DNA from 2 places in the Xylanibacter sp. genome. Region 1 is predicted to be linked to the other one. Evidence: riboswitches for the same ligand, from Rfam matches in the RefSeq annotation. Region 1 holds a riboswitch; the other holds the start of a gene.
What was found. A riboswitch is a leader RNA that binds a small molecule or an ion and turns the genes downstream of it on or off. The one in region 1 is predicted to bind cobalamin.

Region 2: another riboswitch for cobalamin. It lies ahead of ACZMIG_RS07170 (TonB-dependent receptor plug domain-containing protein); the one in region 1 lies ahead of ACZMIG_RS03470 (TonB-dependent receptor plug domain-containing protein).

What each region holds. Positions count from the first base shown of each region.
Region 1 is NZ_DBLZAX010000002.1:345,320-350,111, reverse strand. Features, by position in the region: gene ACZMIG_RS03485 (replication-associated recombination protein A) at 1-190, opposite strand, end outside; gene ACZMIG_RS03480 (nitrilase-related carbon-nitrogen hydrolase) at 309-1,064, shown strand; gene ACZMIG_RS03475 (hypothetical protein) at 1,094-1,900, shown strand; cobalamin riboswitch at 2,087-2,271, shown strand; gene ACZMIG_RS03470 (TonB-dependent receptor plug domain-containing protein) at 2,312-4,300, shown strand; gene ACZMIG_RS03465 (YncE family protein) at 4,313-4,792, shown strand, end outside.
Region 2 is NZ_DBLZAX010000007.1:92,094-96,885, forward strand. Features, by position in the region: gene ACZMIG_RS07165 (YncE family protein) at 1-1,008, opposite strand, end outside; gene ACZMIG_RS07170 (TonB-dependent receptor plug domain-containing protein) at 1,008-3,011, opposite strand; cobalamin riboswitch at 3,061-3,249, opposite strand; gene ACZMIG_RS07175 (hypothetical protein) at 3,838-4,792, shown strand, end outside.

The DNA.
Region 1 (4,792 bases):
TTAGGTGATTTGCCACTATCAAGGCCAATGTCGTCTTTCCTACCCCAGGAGGCCCCCATAAGATAAAAGATGTCACTCTTCCGGCTTCCAACATATTACGGAGAACGGCATTCTTACCGACAAGATGTTTCTGTCCGATATAGTCGTCAAGAACCTTGGGTCTTAATCTCTCTGCTAAAGGCTTAACCATAAATGCAAAAGTAGAAAATATATGTCATTTATGCAAAAAATATCTATTAAAAACTTGCGAATAAAAGATAATATATTACTTTTGCAGCATTCATAGAAACTGAAAACGAGAATAAATAGTGAAAGTTACAATCCTCCAAACGGATATCAAGTGGGTGCAGCCTGATAGGAATCAGGTTGCAGCAGGTCAACTTATATCCAATAATCCTGGCTCTGATTTATACATATTGCCAGAAATGTGGGCGACAGGATTTATAACAGATCCGGCAAAATATTCTGCTGAAGTCAATTTTCAGAAATCACTTGAATGGATGAAAGAAACAGCACAATCCAACAGATGTGCAATATGTGGAAGTCTTTCTATCCTGACACATCAGTCACAGTACAGAAACAGATTATATTTTGTAATGCCTGACGGAGAATATTATTACTACGACAAGCACCATTTGTTTAAATACGGAGGAGAAGACGTATACTATACAGCAGGCGACAAAAGAGTAATTGCGAAATATAAAAATTTCCGTTTTTTATTACAGACCTGTTATGATTTAAGATTCCCTGCATGGATGAGATATAAAGAAGACTATGACGCTATAATTTTTGTGGCCAACTGGCCTCAAAACAGGCAGGACGCATGGAACATCCTATTAAGAGCAAGGGCCATTGAAAATCAATGTTATGTAATTGGATGTAACCGCACAGGGGAAGATGATAGATGTCAATATAACGGAAATAGTGCCATCATTGACCCCAAAGGCGCTTTACTAGCCCTGTCTGACGAAAAAGAACAGGCTATCACTGTTGAAATTGATTTAGACAAACTGAATCATTATCGTTCAAAGTTTCCTATACTGACAGATAGAGATATATTTTAAAAATAAAAAGAAATTAATTAAAAAGAAATATGAAAGATATTGATAAGAAGTCACTTACATTAAAAACCATCAACAAAAGTAACGTTTGGGATATTCAGGAGAATGATGTTTTCAGGATGTTGGAAGTTGCAGAAAAAGACTCCGATATAAGAGAAAACATCAAGCACTACATTGATATCATCAAAAGCGCATTTGAAGTTGAAGAAATAAAGATAGACCGCCCTGAAATAATCAAGAAGTATGAAGCCCGCGGTTTCCAGATTGGCACAATGCCTGTCGATGAAAGCCAGAAGGTCAAAATAGGAATAAAAAAACGTCCTATATTAAGGGTAACAGACCTTACATACGAGAACATCCGACATATTTCTGCAACAAAACTGCTTGAAGTTATCGATCGTAATTTTGGCGGAGGTTGGGATTCTTTGTCACAAAGCATTCAGGATATCATACAGAGCGGATTTGACATAAGTACAACAACTTTACCCAAAGACAGATTACATAAAGTTGGCGGAATGTACGAAAAGAAAGTTGCTGACGGATTTGAAGTATTGGAAATTTCAAAAGGTGCATGGATTGAAGCTATTTTTGCAAAACTTAAGCCCGAAACAGAAAAGCCCCGTCTTAAATTTGGAACAGACGACTCTCGCAAATACGATTCTGACGAAGATGACGACGAGGATCTGCCAGAGATTGATGAAAAGTATGACAATGACGATGATGATGACGCATTCGACGAAGATAAGCTGACAGAAGAAAGCTACAGAACAACAATCGAGGAAAATCCTGAAGACCTCGATCTTACAGCAGAAGATGTCGCAGATGATGACGAATACTAAAACACAAGCATACATTTAGCATCACAATTGTAAATATCATATAATAGCCATACCGTGCTTATCGCTGGTATGGCTATTTTTCGTACCACATCAATTTACCAAACATATATACGCACTTTCTATTAAAAGGAATGTATCATATCATCTTTTTAACTGTTTTATTATTAAAATTATAATTATTATCATTACCTTTGCACAATCAATCGGTTCATCATATGATGATTAAAAGGGAACAAGGTGAAAATCCCTGACAGTCCCGCTGCTGTAATTTGTCGTTTATGAAGCAAACAAAATAGCCACTGTGTATTATAGGGAAGGCGTTTGCTTTTATGACAATAAGTCAGAAGACCTGCCATTGAAACAGTTTATCCCACCAGCTTCGAGGAAAGCTGTTGATAAAACATTTCACACATGAAAAAAATAACGGCATTAGTTCTGGTATGCTCAGTTCCTTTTTGTGCTCAAGCGCAATCTGAAAAAAATGATACAATTGATAACACATATCAGTTGCAGGATGTTGTGGTCACAGAAAATAAAAAAAAGCACGAAGTTACCAGTACATCGCCATTATATGTAATCAACAACAAAAGCCTTAATACTGCAGGCATCACTGATATAGCTGATGCCCTTAACCGTATGCCCGGAATAACCATACGTGATTATGGTGGTGCCGGAGGTATGAAAACCGTTTCTGTCAGAAGTTTCGGCACTCAGCATACAGGCGTTAGCTATGACGGAATAATGCTTAGCGACTGCCAGAGCGGACAAATCGACCTGTCGCGCTATTCCTTAGAAAACATCGACAACATATCGCTTGTCATCGGCGATAATGACGACATTTTTATACCCGCAAAAAATGCCAGTTTACCGGCATCCATTAACATAAGGACAATAAAGTCTCCTACAGAAGACACTGCTCCTCATCTGACCACTCAGCTGAAAGTTGGTTCATTCGGATATATTAGTCCATTTATAAGATACGAGCAGAATTTTTCAAACAAATTTTCTTTCTCGGCAATTGGAGAATTCGTCTATGCAGAAAACGATTATCCTTTCACGCTACGCAATATTTCAGTCGTTACAAAAGAGCGCCGCACAAACAGTCGTATGAAATCAGGGCATGGTGAGACTAATTTTATATGGAACATTAATACCCGCAATGAATTAAGCGGCAAAATATATTATTATGATAACGACAGACAACTGCCCGGACAAGTCAGATATTACACAAATATAAGCAATGAAGAGCTCAGAGACCAGAACTTCTTTGCCCAAATCGGCTACCGCACATTTAACAGCAACAATCTATCTTTAAAAGTTAATGCAAAATATAACTGGGCAGCTTCAAAATATAAAGACGGTTCATATAGCGACGGCATAAAAGATGCTGATTATTGGCAAAGAGAAGCTTATACATCTGCAAGTCTCCTGTACACTCCATTTAAAGACTGGGCGTTCTGCTATTCTGCCGACTACAGCTATAACAACATGAACAGCAGCCTTTCAACAGATACACACCCATTTAGACATACCGTTCTTCAGGCAGCTACAGCTAAATATAAATCAGCAAGACTGTCTATCATCGGAAAGTTGCTGCTTTCACTATATTACAATGGTGCAGAATATGGAGAATCTGCACGCGACATGAGCAAACTCTCACCATCTCTGTCACTCTCATATAAAGTTTTTAAAAATAATGACTTTTATATTAGAGCATCATATAAAAATATATTCAGGGCACCAACATTCAATGAGTCATATTTCTATCATTACGGCAGCACAAATCTGCTTCCTGAAAGCACTGATCAATATAATATAGGATTCACATTATTACAAGATGTCACAAAAAAGACAAATATCAAAATAACATTAGACGGATATCTCAACCATGTTAAAGACAAAATAGTTGCCGTACCATACAATATGTTTATATGGACAAACATAAATGTCGGAAAGGTAAGAGTGTTGGGCTTAGACGCAACGGCTAATGTAATGCATAAGTTTTCAGACAAGCATTTGATAACTCTTACAGCCAGCTATAGCCTGCAGAATGCAGAAAACCGTACTAATCCGGAATCTCCATATTATGGATACCAGATTGCCTACACACCATTACACTCTGGAAGCGTTTCTGTTTGTTACGAAAATCCATGGGTAAACCTCACAGTACACGGCACCGGTATGAGCAGCCGCAGTTCAAATAACGAACATTATGAAGATTCTAACATACCGGGATTTTTCGAAACCGGCATAACCCTTTTCAGGTCGTTTAAAATAGCCAAAAACACGATTACCCTACGAGGAGACATCAAGAACCTTCTCAACAAGCAATACGAAATTGTCAAGGCATATCCGATGCCGGGAATAAGCTATCAATTTTCAATAAATTATAAATTTTAATCAAAAAAAGAAATGAAAAAATTTTTAAGTTTTGCAGCAATTGCATTATGCGTATCATTTACATCGTGCAGCGACGATGACGATAATTACGTTCCGAAACCTATTGATGTAAGCACAGGTGCCTTCATTGTAAACTCAGGAAACATGAGTTCTCAAATCAGCGGCAGCATCACATCTATTGACTATTCTACACAGACAGCCGCCCAGAAGGTATTTCAGGCTGCCAATGGACGCAATCTTGGTACAACACCTAATGACGCTCTGATTTATGGTGACAAGATGTATATTGTTGTAACGGGTGAAAATACAGTTGAAGTTGTCAACAAGAACACAATGGTGTCTGTCGGAACAATAAAGACAACCGAAGTTATGGGAGCAGACAAGGGTGAGACACCCAGACGTCTTGCAGCCGGAAACGGAAAAATTTATGTGTCAACATTCAAAGGCTACGTTGCAGCAATCGACACAGCATCTTTAAATCTAGATAAGATT
Region 2 (4,792 bases), on a different contig from region 1:
GCTGATACCATACGGAATGGTGATGTCGGCCTGCGTGCCGTCGGTTATGAACGAGTCGCTCACGCGCTTCATCGTCTCCGTGTTTATTATTCCGTAGGTTATGGTGTTCTGCTGGGTGTAGTTGTTCCACTCGGTGCTGTAGTAATAGAGCGAGTCGCCGCTGATGCAGAAGTTCGAGCAGGGAATGTTGAGCGTGTCGGTTACTTCCATCTCGTTGCGTCCGCTCTTCTTCTGGAGCACGTAGAGATTAGAACTTATGGTCTCATAGTCGCCTCGCGACGTAACCCAAAGCCGTCCGTGGCGGTCGGCCCTGATGCGGTGGAGGTTGATTCCGACGGGTATCTTCTGCATCTGCCTGAACCCTTCAAACTCTATCACCGACACAGTGTTGTCGTAGTTGGGCGCCATGTAGCCGCCGGAGTTGGCCACATAGAGGTATTCGCCAAGCACTTCGAGCTCTTCGGGCTGGTAGCCCACGGTGCATTTGTCCACCACCTTGAGCGTGAGCGTGTCCACCTTGTAAACCGCACCCTTAACAGCGTTAGGATTGTTGAGCTGAACGGGGCCGACATAGGAGCTGACGTAGGCGTGACCGCGGTAGAAGTTTACGTAGCGGCAGTTGGGTATGTCCACCTGAGATATGCGCACCCCGGTGCGTGCGTCGAGCACTTCCATCTTGTTGGAGCAGTTGACCACGACGTAGAGTTTTGAGCCGTAGACACGTATGTCGTTGCCGACGTCGCCAAGTTCCTTTATGACATGGGGATTGCGCTCGGCGTAGAGGTTGCGCACATAGTAGCCCTGCACGAAGTCGAGATAGTCGAGCGTGCACTTGTTGCTGCCCATGTTGCCCTCGTTGAGCAGGTACATGCCTACGACATCGCTGCCTTCGGGCACGGTTACGGGCAGTATGTCGTACTCCGTAGGCACCACGACCTCATCTTCGCGGCATGACGACAGAAGGACAGCCGAGAGCAGGAGGATATACAGAAAATGTATGTTGTGCATCATAATTCAAAACTTAGGGTAAGACGATAGTTGCGCTTGGGCATGGGATAATTGAGTATCACGTCGTAGTCCTGACTGAAGAGATTGTTCACTTCGAGCTGAACCTTGGCCGAATAGCGGCTCCAGCGGAAGCTGCGCGCAATGGAGATGTCGCTCGTGTACCACGGCTGCGTGTGGTTATACACGATGTTTTCCTGCTGATTGTAGCGCTCGCCGGTGTAGATGAAGCTGTAGTTAAGGCTCCATGAGCGCCATGTTGCCTGAACGATGGCCGAGCCACTGTGCCATGGTATGTAGGGTATCTGGTCGCGATAGTAGGTGTCGGCCGGACTAGTTACGTCGATTGCTTCCTGATAGGTGTACTGAAGTTTGCCGGTGATGTAGAGGTCGCGCAGCGGATTGAGCGTGAGCGAGCCGGTCAGGTCGATGCCGGTGATGCGCACACGGCCAAGATTGAGCATGGTCCAGCGGAACTGCGCGCCCTTGGGATAGGCCACAATCTTGTCGCGGACGAAGTTGCGGTAAGCATCGGCATGAAGGCTCCATTCGGTCAGGAAGCCGCGGCTGCGGCGACTGTCGTAGGCAAAACCGATGTTGTATTGGGTGGTGTATTCGGGCCGCAGCTGCGAGTTGCCCATGTCGGCATAATAAAGGTCGTTGAACGTCGGCATGCGGAAACTGCGCTTGGCAAAGGCGCGGATCGTAAAATCGGAGCTGCCGAAGGGCGCCCACGACAGGAAGAAGGCGGGAGTAAGCACGGTCTTGTCGCCTGCCGACTTGGCCAGACGGGTGCGGTCGTGAACGTAGTTGAGCACAAGGCTGCCCTGCATCTTGACGCGGCCGAGGGTAATGGCGGTGGCTGCCGAGAGGAAATGGTGCCAGCGGGTGGGATAAACGAAGCCGTACATGTCGGCATCCATCGTGTTCCACTGCACGTCGTAGGCAGCCGAAACGTCCCAGAAGTTGGTGATGTTATACAGGTGTGACGACGACAGATACAGCTCCTTCTGCCGGTAAACGTTGTCTATCATCATCACGGTGGTGTCCTTGTTGACGTATTTGGTGAGATAATAGGCATACTTTGCCATCAGACGGGTGTGATAACGGCTGCCGAAATCTTTCTGTATTGAGCCTTGCACGAAGGAGTTGTTGTCCCAGATGCGCTCGCCGCGGCGCCAAACATTGTTGACAATGGCCCCCGGCACGCCGCGCTCCGAGGTGTAGTTGTATGCCTTGAGCATCCACTCGCCGCCGCTGATGGTGCCGAAGAGCGCGCCCTCCATGCGCGTGGCGCGCACGTCGCCGTTCTGTCTTACGGCGGTGGTGTCGTACATTATCTCGTCGGTCATGACGGCCTTGCGGCGGTAGCGGAACTTATACTTGCCGCTGCTGCTGAGCCACTCGCCGCTGAACGACGCCGACACCTTGTCGGAAAGGCGCAGCTCTATGAGCAGGGCGGGGTTGACAAGGTCGAACGAACCTGTCTTCAGCGTGGCTTTGAGATGATAACTGGTGCTGTCGGCAAACACGGGGCGGCGCGTCCACATGTATATGGAGCCGGCCGAGTTGAAGTCTTTTGCTGACTGGAATATCTGACTCTTCTGTCCGTTGTAGAGCGATATGGCCTGCATGTTGTCGAGCGAGAACATGCCGAGGTCCACCTGTCCGTTCTGCGCGTTAGACAGCTGTATGCCGTCGTAGAACACTCCCACGTGGTTGGTGCCCATGCTTCTTATGTTGACGGTCTTGATGCCGCCCACTCCGCCGTAATCTTTCAGCTGCACGCCGGCAAAGAACCTGAGCGCGTCGGCCACACTCAGGCTGTTGAGCCGCTGCAGTTCTTCGCCCTTAAGCTGCTGCGACGGAATGACACTGCGCTGGCTGTTGCCCAGCACTACCACTTCGTTAAGTCTCTGCACACTGTCGAGACGGCTCACATGCTTTTGCGCATAGCCCGTAAAGACAGCCATGCACAAGAACATAATGGCTAATCTTTGTTTCATAAAAAATTAAGAATGCTCTCCTGAAGCCTAATCCACGAGGCTGCGGAAGGTTATTAAAAACAGCAAGGCAGGTCTTCTGACTTACCGCCCGGATGCGAACGCCTTCCCGAAAAAATGTCAGTGGCTTCATTGTTCGCACCCCGATATAAGGGCGGATTACAGCAGCGGGTCTGTCCGGGATTCTCACCCGGTTCCCTTTTAATCGCCATACGGCGAACCGTTGCGTGGGCAAAGTTAAGTGTTTTTATATTAACGGCACCATGTTTTTACATAAATGTTTTAAATTTAACATATCGGCATATAAACAGCGAGTTGACAGACATGACGGCACAGTACATCGGCACAAGGCACAAGAACCACTGCCGGAACATGGACCAAGACACAGGGACAGAAAGGCGGAAAGCAACAGAACTAAAGGTCTGCTGACGCCAAAGAAAAGGCATGGCGAAAGCAGCATGAATGTAAAAGGCCACGTTTTGCGATGTAAAAGGTATCCTTTTAGGCTGCAAAAGATGGTCTTTCAGGAGCTAAAAGACCACCTTTTGCAACATACTGAATATCAATACATTACAAAGGCGTATAAAAAGCGGTCTGCCTTACCGCAAAAACCCCACGCACATTAACCTTAAACGGATTGCCCAGACATTGTTTATCTGTGATGCATTCCTCCCCCGGAAACATCTATGCGACAAAGACTGACACAGGCGTGTGTAACGGCGAACGAAAACAACAAAGTATTTTGATTTGGATTTGCCTTAAAATCCTTATCTTTGCATGACAACAAACATGAAATAAGCTATTTATGCATAAAAAGGCAATATATATAATGATGCTGGTTGCGGTGCTGCTTGCGTCATGCAGTTCACCCGGAAGGAAGGCGCTGGAGCTAAGCGACAATATGCTGAAGACAGCACCGGAGAGGGCATTGGCCATACTGGACTCTATAGAAAATGCCGGCGGACTGAACAGGGAAGAGCAGCTGCACCTGGTATGGAACCGGGCTATGGCCCATCAGATAATGGGGATGTCTCTGGCTGAGGACGAACAGCTGCCGGAGGCCATCATGCACTATCGCGAAGAGGCCGACAAGCAAACAGACAGCTATCTTCTGGAGGCATCGTACCTGAACTGGAAAGGCAAGAGGGCTGAAGCCATAAACGTCCTAAACAAAGGGATTGGCAAGATTAAGGATTCAACAAAACGGGTTAAGCTGATGGCCGAACAGGCAAGGCTGCTTGAGCTTCAGCGGGAATACAGCAAGGCTGCCGAGGTGATGAAAAGGGCGCTGGAACTTAATCCGACGAAACGTGACAAAGCAATATTGAACTATAAGATAGGACTGAACCTTTCGTTAGCGGGAGACCCTCGGTCGGAACACTTTTACAGCCAAAGCGTAAGGATGGCCACGGAGAACGGCGACACGGCCATGGCGTGTGAGTTTCTGCGCAACTATGCCGACTATCTGGCAAACAACGGAAAGTATCGCCAATCTAACAACGTTTACCGCGAGATAAGCCGAATGATGCCGCAGATGGCAGGCCTGTCGGCCATTCAGATGGCCATGGCAGGAAACTATATCAATCTGCACATGCCTGACTCTGCACGCATCTGCGACGAAAAGGCCATAGAGAGCGAAGCGAGACTTGAGGCAAAAGGCTTTGACGACATTTCGCGCAGAATGGTGATAGAACTGGAGCGCTGCCTGTTAGACTACGGGGACGGAAAGCCCGTATCTTATGTTGGCTTATCCAGGTATTGCGACTCGATAACTGCCGACATGC